DNA from 2 places in the Streptomyces pallidus (ex Mingjun et al. 2026) genome. Region 2 is predicted to be linked to the other one. Evidence: predicted binding sites of a transcription regulator. Region 2 holds the regulator's gene; the other holds the start of a gene.
The links. Region 2 encodes HspR, which represses chaperone genes until heat shock. Its sites were predicted from a motif close to TTGAGNNNNNNNNNCTCAA; they were not measured.

Region 1 (4,042 bases), 1.0 Mb from region 2:
GCTCGGCCCGTCCTTGGGGACGGCGCCCGCCGGGAAGTGGATGTGCACGCCCCGGTCCTTCAGGTCGGCGACCGGCAGCTCCAGCTCCGCGCCGTGGGAGCGTAGGAAGCTCAGCGCGATCTGCGCCGACTCCTTCATCACGTCGCCGAGCTGACCGGTCAGGGTGAGCCCCGCCGCGCCGGTCTCCGGGTCGGCGAGGGAGGCTTCGACGAAGAGCACGTCGCCGCCCGCTCCGGTCACCGCGAGGCCGGTCGCGACCCCGGGGACGGCCGTGCGCCGCTCGGTCGGGTCCTGGGCGGACTCCGGCACGTGGTGCGGCCGGCCGATGAGCGCGCGCAGGTCGTCGGCGCCGATGCGCAGAGGCAGCGCGCGCTCCCCCAGTTCGTGCTGGGCGGCGACCTTGCGCAGCAGCCGGGCGAGGGACCGCTCCAGGGTGCGCACGCCCGCCTCGCGGGTGTACTCGCCCGCCAGCCTGCGCAGGGCCTCCTCCTCCAGGACGACCTCGTCCGCGCCGAGGCCGGCGCGCTCCAGCTGGCGCGGCAGCAGGTGGTCGCGGGCGATGACGACCTTCTCGTCCTCCGTGTACCCGTCGAGGCGGACGAGCTCCATCCGGTCGGCGAGCGCCTCGGGGATGGCCTCCAGTACGTTCGCGGTCGCCAGGAAGACGACGTCGCTCAGGTCGAGCTCCACCTCCAGGTAGTGGTCGCGGAAGGTGTGGTTCTGCGCCGGGTCCAGGACCTCCAGCAGGGCGGCCGCCGGGTCGCCGCGGAAGTCGGAGCCGACCTTGTCGATCTCGTCGAGGAGCACGACCGGGTTCATGGACCCGGCCTCCTTGATGGCGCGGACGATGCGGCCGGGCAGCGCGCCGACGTACGTGCGCCGGTGGCCGCGGATCTCGGCCTCGTCCCGTACGCCGCCGAGCGCGACGCGGACGAACGTGCGTCCCATGGCGTGCGCGACGGACTCGCCGAGGGAGGTCTTGCCGACGCCGGGCGGGCCGACGAGGGCGAGGACGGCCCCGCCGCGGCGGCCGCCGATGACGCCCATGCCGCGGTCGGTGCGGCGCTTGCGGACGGCGAGGTACTCGGTGATGCGGTCCTTCACGTCGTCCAGCCCGGCGTGCTCGGCGTCGAGGACGGCGCGGGCGCCGGTGATGTCGTAGGCGTCCTCGGTCCGCTCGTTCCAGGGCAGTTCGAGGACGGTGTCGAGCCAGGTGCGGATCCAGGAGCCCTCCGGGGACTGGTCGCTGGACCGCTCCAGCTTGTCGACCTCCTTGAGCGCGGCCTCCCGCACCTTCTCGGGGAGGTCGGCGGCCTCGACGCGGCTGCGGTAGTCGTCGGAGGCCTCTCCCTCCTTCTCCCCGTTCAGCTCGCGCAGTTCCTTGCGGACGGCCTCCAGCTGACGCCGCAGCAGGAACTCCCGCTGCTGCTTGTCGACCCCGTCCTGGACGTCCTTGGCGATGGACTCGGCGACGTCCTGCTCGGCGAGGTGCTCGCGCAGCCAGGTGATGGCGAGCTTGAGGCGGGCGACGGGGTCGGCGGTCTCCAGCAGCTCGACCTTCTGGGCCACCGTCAGGAAGGGCGAGTAGCCGGAGTTGTCGGCGAGGGCGGAGACGCCGTCGATCTGCTGGATGCGGTCCACGACCTGCCAGGCGCCGCGCTTCTTGAGCCAGCTGGTGGCGAGGGCCTTGTACTCCTTGACGAGCTCGGTGACCGATCCGGGCAGCGGGTCGGCGAGCCGCTCGTCGATGCTCTCCCCCTCGACCCACAGCGCGGCGCCGGGGCCGGTGGTCCCGGCGCCGATGCGGACGCGGCCGACGCCGCGGATGAGCGCGCCGGGATCGCCGTCGGAGAGCCGGCCCACCTGCTCGACCGTCCCCAGCACACCGGTGCCCGCGTACTTCCCGTCGATGCGCGGCACGAGCAGCACCCGGGGCTTCCCGCTGCGGACCGCGGCCTGGGCCGCCTCGACGGCGCCGCGCACCTCGGCGTCGGTCAGGTCCAGGGGAACGACCATGCCGGGCAGCACGACCTCGTCGTCGAGCGGCAACACGGGCAGGGTGAGCTTTACGGACGTCGAAGCCATGATCTTCCCTTCGGCAGTGAAGTTGAGCTATGCCGACTCAATGCATGTGCGCCTCCCGGTGTTCCCCAACTACCGTTCGCCTCCGGCGAACACGCCCGGAGAAGGGGTCGGGTCACGGGCCCGGGACCGCCTGAGCCGGCTACTCCTTCCCGGCCGCTGCGGCGCGGGAGCACACGGCAGGGTCCCCGCCGGGCAGCGACACGAAGCGCCACCCCCGCGGTCCCGTGACCTGCCGGGCCTCGAACGAACCGACCGGGCAGGGGCGCCGCCGAAAACGGACGGCGATGTCAGTGGCCCGGTCCAGCATGGGGGCATGAGCATGATCGGAGAGTACGTACGCCTCGCCCCCGCCGAGTTCGAGCGGGCGCCACCCCGCAGGACCTGGCCGCGGCGCACGTCTACCCGGTCGTCGTCTGGGAGCGCGGCGAGCCGCTGGAGTGGGTGGCCGCCGCCTACCGGGACCTGGCGCGGTTCTTCGGGGCCGCCGCCCGCGACGGGCACGCCGTGCTCATGTGGATCTCCTGAACCCGCCCTGGGGCCGGGCTACGCCGCGGAGATGCGGATGTCGCCGGAGGACGTACGGGTCGCGAGCCGGGCCGCGGCGGCCGGATCCGTGGGGACGGAGACCTCCTTGCGGCCCGAGTCGGTGGCCGCCTCGACCCGGTAGGGGGCCGCGGGCAGGCGCAGGGTGACGTCGCCCGAGGTGGTCTCCGCCGACACCGAACCCGGCCCCTTCGCGAACTCCAGGAGGACGTCGCCCGAGGAGGCCACGGCATCGGCGCTCGCCCCGGTCAGGCCGGTCGCGGTGACCGAGCCCGAGGTGGTGCGGACCCGCAGCGGACCCGTGACGCCCTCGGCCCGGACGTCGCCGGAGGAGGTCGTGAGGTCGGCGGCGGCCACGCCGGTGACGGTGAGACGGCCGCTGCTGCCGGCCAGCTTGACCGTCGCGCCGGCCGGGACCTCCAGCCGCCAGTCGGTGGAACAGGGGCCGGAGCCGGAGCAGCCGTCGGTGAGGACGAGGCGGCCCTGCGACAGCTGCCGCCCCGGCACCGGCTCCGTGCCGCCGCGGTAGCGGACCGTGCGGTGGATGCGGACTCCGGGGCCGCTGCCCGGGACCACCTCCACGGAGCCGCTGCGGGCGTCCGGCACCTCGACCGCGGTGACCTCCCCGGTGACCTCGGCGTCGTCCGAGAGGGTCGTCAGCCGCTCGTCGAACACGCATGCGGACAGGAGCAGGGCACCGGCCGAGGCGACGAGCGCCGCGCGGACGGACCGGGACGGAACGCGGTGGAAGGCCATGCCCCGACCCTGCCAGGTGCGGCCACGGCGGGCCGATGGTGCCGGTACCCGGATCCGGGGTGGGGTTGTCCCCCGGATCCGCGGGCCCGCGGCCCCCGCCCCTCACCCCGCGTCCGCGCCCTGCGCCGCGCGCCCGCGGTGGCAGCGTCAGACGCCGACCGAGCCGTCGATCCGCTCGCGCAGCAGGTCCGCGTGGCCGTTGTGGCGGGCGTACTCCTCGATCATGTGGACCAGCACCCAGCGCAGGGACACCCGCCCGCGCCAGCCGTCCTCGCCCTCCGCGTCGAGGTCGGGCGCGGCAGCGGTGAACGCCCGGGCGAACGCCACCTCGGCGCGCCAGGCCTCCCACGCCTCCTTCGCGGCCCCGGCGGTACCGGGGCCGGGGCGGCCCGCCCCGGCGAAGTCGAAGTCACCGTCCGGGTCCGCCGCCGAGGAGAACCGGGCCGGCGCCTCCTGACCGGCCAGGACCTGCCGGAACCAGCGCCGCTCCACGTCGGCGAGGTGCCGGACGAGCCCGAGCAGCGAGAGCGTGGACGGCTCGACCGGCCGCAGGGCCAGCTCCGCGCCCAGCCCCGCGCACTTCAGTTCCAGGGTGGCGCGCTGCGCCTCCAGGACGTCGGTGAGGATGCTCCGCTCGTCCCCGGTGGTCGGTCCGCTG
Region 2 (4,042 bases):
CTCCAGGCGGAGTACCAGAACTACCGTCGCCGCGTGGAGCGGGACCGCATCGCCGTCAAGGAGATCGCGGTCGCGAACCTGCTGACCGAGCTGCTCCCGACCCTGGACGACATCGGCCGGGCGAGGGACCATGGCGAACTGGTCGGCGGCTTCAAGTCGGTGGCCGAATCGCTGGAGACGGCTGCGGCCAAGCTGGGCCTCCAGCAGTTCGGCAAGGAGGGCGAGCCCTTCGACCCGACGATCCACGAGGCCCTGATGCACTCGTACGCGCCGGACGTCACCGAGACGACCTGCGTGGCGATCCTGCAGCCCGGGTACCGGATCGGCGAGCGCACGATCCGCCCCGCGCGGGTCGCGGTGGCCGAGCCCCAGCCGGGTGCGGCCCCGAAGTCCGAGTCCGGGGAGGGCGACACGCCTTCGGACAAGGACGCGGATGCAGCCGACAAGGGCTGACATCCGCAAAGCTGATCATGTGACGGCACGAGAGGAGGGACGCCGGGGATGAGCACGAAGGACTTCGTCGAGAAGGACTACTACAAGGTCCTCGGTGTCCCCAAGGACGCCACCGAAGCGGAGATCAAGAAGGCGTACCGGAAGCTCGCCCGCGAGTTCCACCCGGACGCCAACAAGGGCGACGCCGAGGCCGAGGAGCGCTTCAAGGAGATCTCCGAGGCGAACGACATCCTGGGCGACGCCAAGAAGCGCAAGGAGTACGACGACGCCCGCGCGCTGTTCGGGAACGGTGGCTTCCGCCCCGGTCCCGGCGCGGGCGGCGGCTCCTTCAACTTCGACCTGGGCGACCTCTTCGGGGGCGCCCAGGGCGGCGGCGCGGGCGGCTTCGGCGGCGGCGGCCTCGGCGACGTGTTCGGCGGCCTGTTCAACCGGGGCGGCGCCGGTCCGGGGACCCGGACCCAGCCGCGCCGGGGCCAGGACATCGAGTCCGAGGTCACCCTCTCGTTCACGGAGGCGGTGGACGGGGCCACGGTCCCGCTCCGGATGTCCTCCCAGGCCCCCTGCAAGGCCTGCTCCGGCACCGGCGACAAGAACGGCACCCCCCGGGTGTGCCCGACCTGCGTCGGTACCGGCCAGGTCTCGCGGGGCAGCGGCGGAGGCTTCTCGCTGACCGACCCCTGCGCGGACTGCAAGGGCCGGGGCCTGATCGCGGAGACGCCCTGCGAGGTGTGCAAGGGCAGCGGCCGCGCCAAGTCCTCGCGGACCATGCAGGTCCGGATCCCGGCGGGCGTCTCCGACGGCCAGCGGATCCGGCTGCGCGGCAAGGGCGCGCCGGGCGAGCGCGGGGGCCCGGCCGGCGACCTGTACGTCGTCGTCCACGTGGGCAGCCACCCGGTCTTCGGCCGCAAGGGCGACAACCTGACGGTGACCGTCCCGGTGACGATCTCCGAGGCGGCCCTGGGCGCCGAGATCAAGGTCCCGACCCTGGGCGGGCCCGCAGTGACGCTGAAGCTGCCGCCGGGCACCCCGACGGGCCGCACCATGCGGGCCCGCGGCAAGGGCGCGGTCCGCAAGGACGGCACCCGCGGCGACCTGCTGGTGACGGTGGAGGTCGCGGTCCCGTCCGCGCTGACGGACAAGGCCCGCGAGGCACTGGAGATGTACCGCGACGCGACGGAGTCGGACGACCCGCGTGCCGCGCTGTTCGAGTCCGCGAAGGGAGCATGACATGGACGGCCGCCGACGACAGCCCCGCTTCGGTGGCGGGGCGTACGAGTTGACCGACGAGACGCCGGTCTACGTGATCTCGGTGGCCGCCCAGCTCTCGGGTCTGCACCCACAGACCCTGCGCCAGTACGACCGCCTCGGCCTGGTCTCCCCGGACCGCACGGCGGGCCGCGGACGGCGATATTCGGCCAGGGACATCGAGCTGCTCCGCACGGTGCAGGCGCTGTCCCAGGACGAGGGCATCAACCTGGCCGGCATCAAGCGGATCATCGAGCTGCAGAACCAGGTCGAGGCCCTCCAGCAGCGCGTGGCCGAGCTCTCGGCCGCGGTCGAGGGCGCGGCCGCCGTGATGCAGCAGCGCGAGGCCCAGGTGCACGCCTCGTACCGCCGCGACCTGGTCAAGTACCAGCCGCCGGTGGCCGGCAACGCCCTCGTCGTCTGGCGTCCCGCGCCGAAGCGGACGAACGACTAGCGGCGGCGCGGCGCCGACACGGCGACATGACGGAGGCCCCGCCCGGGTTCGTCCCGGGCGGGGCCTCCGGCGTCCTCGCGGCCGTCCCGCCGTCCCGCCTCAGCAGTCCGGCCCGCCCTCCTCCAGGATCCCGGACCGGGCGATGAGGAAGCCGAGTTGGGCGCGGCTGCCGCTGCCGAGGGTGCTGGCGAGCTTGGCGATGTGCGCCCGGCAGGTCCGTACGTTCATGCCCAGCCGGCGGGCGATGGCCTCGTCCACGTGCCCCTCGACGAGGAGCTGGGCGATGGTGCGCTGCACGCCCGAGATGCCGTCCCGGGTGGGCTGGTAGGTCACTTCCTCCTGTAGCGGCACCGCGCGGTGCCACAGCTGCTCGAACACCTTGATGAGGTAGTCCACGAGCCCCGGGTGGCGCAGCTCCAGGGCCACCTGGCGGTCGTCGCTGGCGGGGATGAAGGCGACCGTGCGGTCGAAGATGATGAGCCGTTCGAAGAGCTCCTCCAGTGTGCGCACCTCGACCTTGCCGGCCTTGAGGATGTCGACGTACGCGAGCGTGCCCCGGCTGTGGCGGACCGTGTGCTGGTAGAGGGTACGGATCCGGACACCGCGGTCGGTCAGCGGCTGGTCGCGCTCCAGGGCCTCCGTAAGCTCCAGGCTGGGGCGGGCGCCACCGGGCTGGACGGTGAGCATCTCGGTGTGGCACTCGGCGGTGGCCAGGTTGAGGGCGGCGTTGATGGCGTCGAAGCCCTCCAGCACGGTGATGGCGTGGGTGCTGGCCGGAGCCTGCGCACTGATGGCGAGAAACGGCTCGAACGCTTCGGAGAGTTCGAGAGAATCGCGGTGCCGCTCGCGGATCTCGCGTTCGATCGGATGCAGCCGCTGGGCCAGCGCAACCGCCGGTGGAACCGGGCGCAGTGAATTGACGTCATCAGGATCCGGCTGGAGCAGGGCCAGGTCGAGCAGGCAGGGTGCCGCTTCCACGTCGCCACGTGCGATGCGACCGGTCCGCAGCGCGCTCGTGTAGAGGCGCGCTCCTTCGGAGCACAGGTTCGCGACCGAGTGGGGATGTGTCGCTTTTGTTGTGTTTATTGTCAAATCTCCACCCCCCAGGGTCCTGAACATGCAAGAACATGATGCATCGTCCCTGTGGCAGCGACGTGCCTGAATGAGCCATCGTCTGACAGGCGGGGGAGAGGATTTCATCAAGTGAGGACGAAGCCGACCATGAACAAGAGAATGCTTCGCTCGGCGCTTGCCACCGTCATCTTCTCGGCTGTGGCCGGTCTGGGACTCGCCGCAGCCGCGCTGGGGGGCGCCGGAGGTGCCGCGGACGTCCAGGCGGAGGACAGCGGATGGCGCGAGCCCTCGGCGGACAGCGGATGGCGTGAGGCCCCGCTGGACAGCGGGTGGCGCTCGAACCCCGCAGACGCCGATTCCGCAGCCCTTGTCGTGGAGAGCACGGTATGACCCCCGATGACCGCGGCTTCCGCCGCGAAATGGCTTCCGCCTATCGCTCCGGCTGGCAGTTCATCGACCTCGCGACGGCCATCCCCCAGGTCGGCGACTCGCTGATGGTCACCCTCTTCGGCCAGCCCATCGTGATCACGCGGGAGGAGGACGAGGACGTGCGGGCGTACCGCTGCCTGCGCCGCCCCCGCGGCGCGCCGCAGCCGGTCCGCTGCGAGGTGCGCTACGGCATGGTCTTCGTGAACCTCGATCAGCGGGACCACCAGCTCTTCGAACCCGACATCACCACCGCCACCCCCCGCAGTGCCTGAAGCGATTCCCCCGTCGTTGCAGATCGCTCCAGGTGCTTCCCCCACACAACGGCGCCATCGTGGACCTGACCACGATGGCGCCGTTGTGATGTCGGCGTCCAGTAGTCGAACCGGA

Region 1: lon (endopeptidase La) is a predicted target of HspR. The motif match lies at 2,108-2,126, and genes of this name have one in related genera.

What each region holds. Positions count from the first base shown of each region.
Region 1 covers NZ_CP196181.1:2,728,738-2,732,779, forward strand. Annotated here, with positions in the region: gene lon (endopeptidase La) at 1-2,085, opposite strand, end outside; partial or broken gene ACSHWO_RS11620 (DUF1877 family protein) at 2,449-2,610, shown strand; gene ACSHWO_RS11625 (DUF4097 family beta strand repeat-containing protein) at 2,629-3,384, opposite strand; gene ACSHWO_RS11630 (DinB family protein) at 3,532-4,042, opposite strand, start outside.
Region 2 covers NZ_CP196181.1:3,747,264-3,751,305, reverse strand. Annotated here, with positions in the region: gene grpE (nucleotide exchange factor GrpE) at 1-453, shown strand, start outside; gene dnaJ (molecular chaperone DnaJ) at 502-1,680, shown strand; gene ACSHWO_RS16385 (heat shock protein transcriptional repressor HspR) at 1,682-2,152, shown strand; gene ACSHWO_RS16380 (helix-turn-helix transcriptional regulator) at 2,252-3,271, opposite strand; gene ACSHWO_RS16375 (hypothetical protein) at 3,374-3,616, shown strand; gene ACSHWO_RS16370 ((2Fe-2S)-binding protein) at 3,613-3,927, shown strand.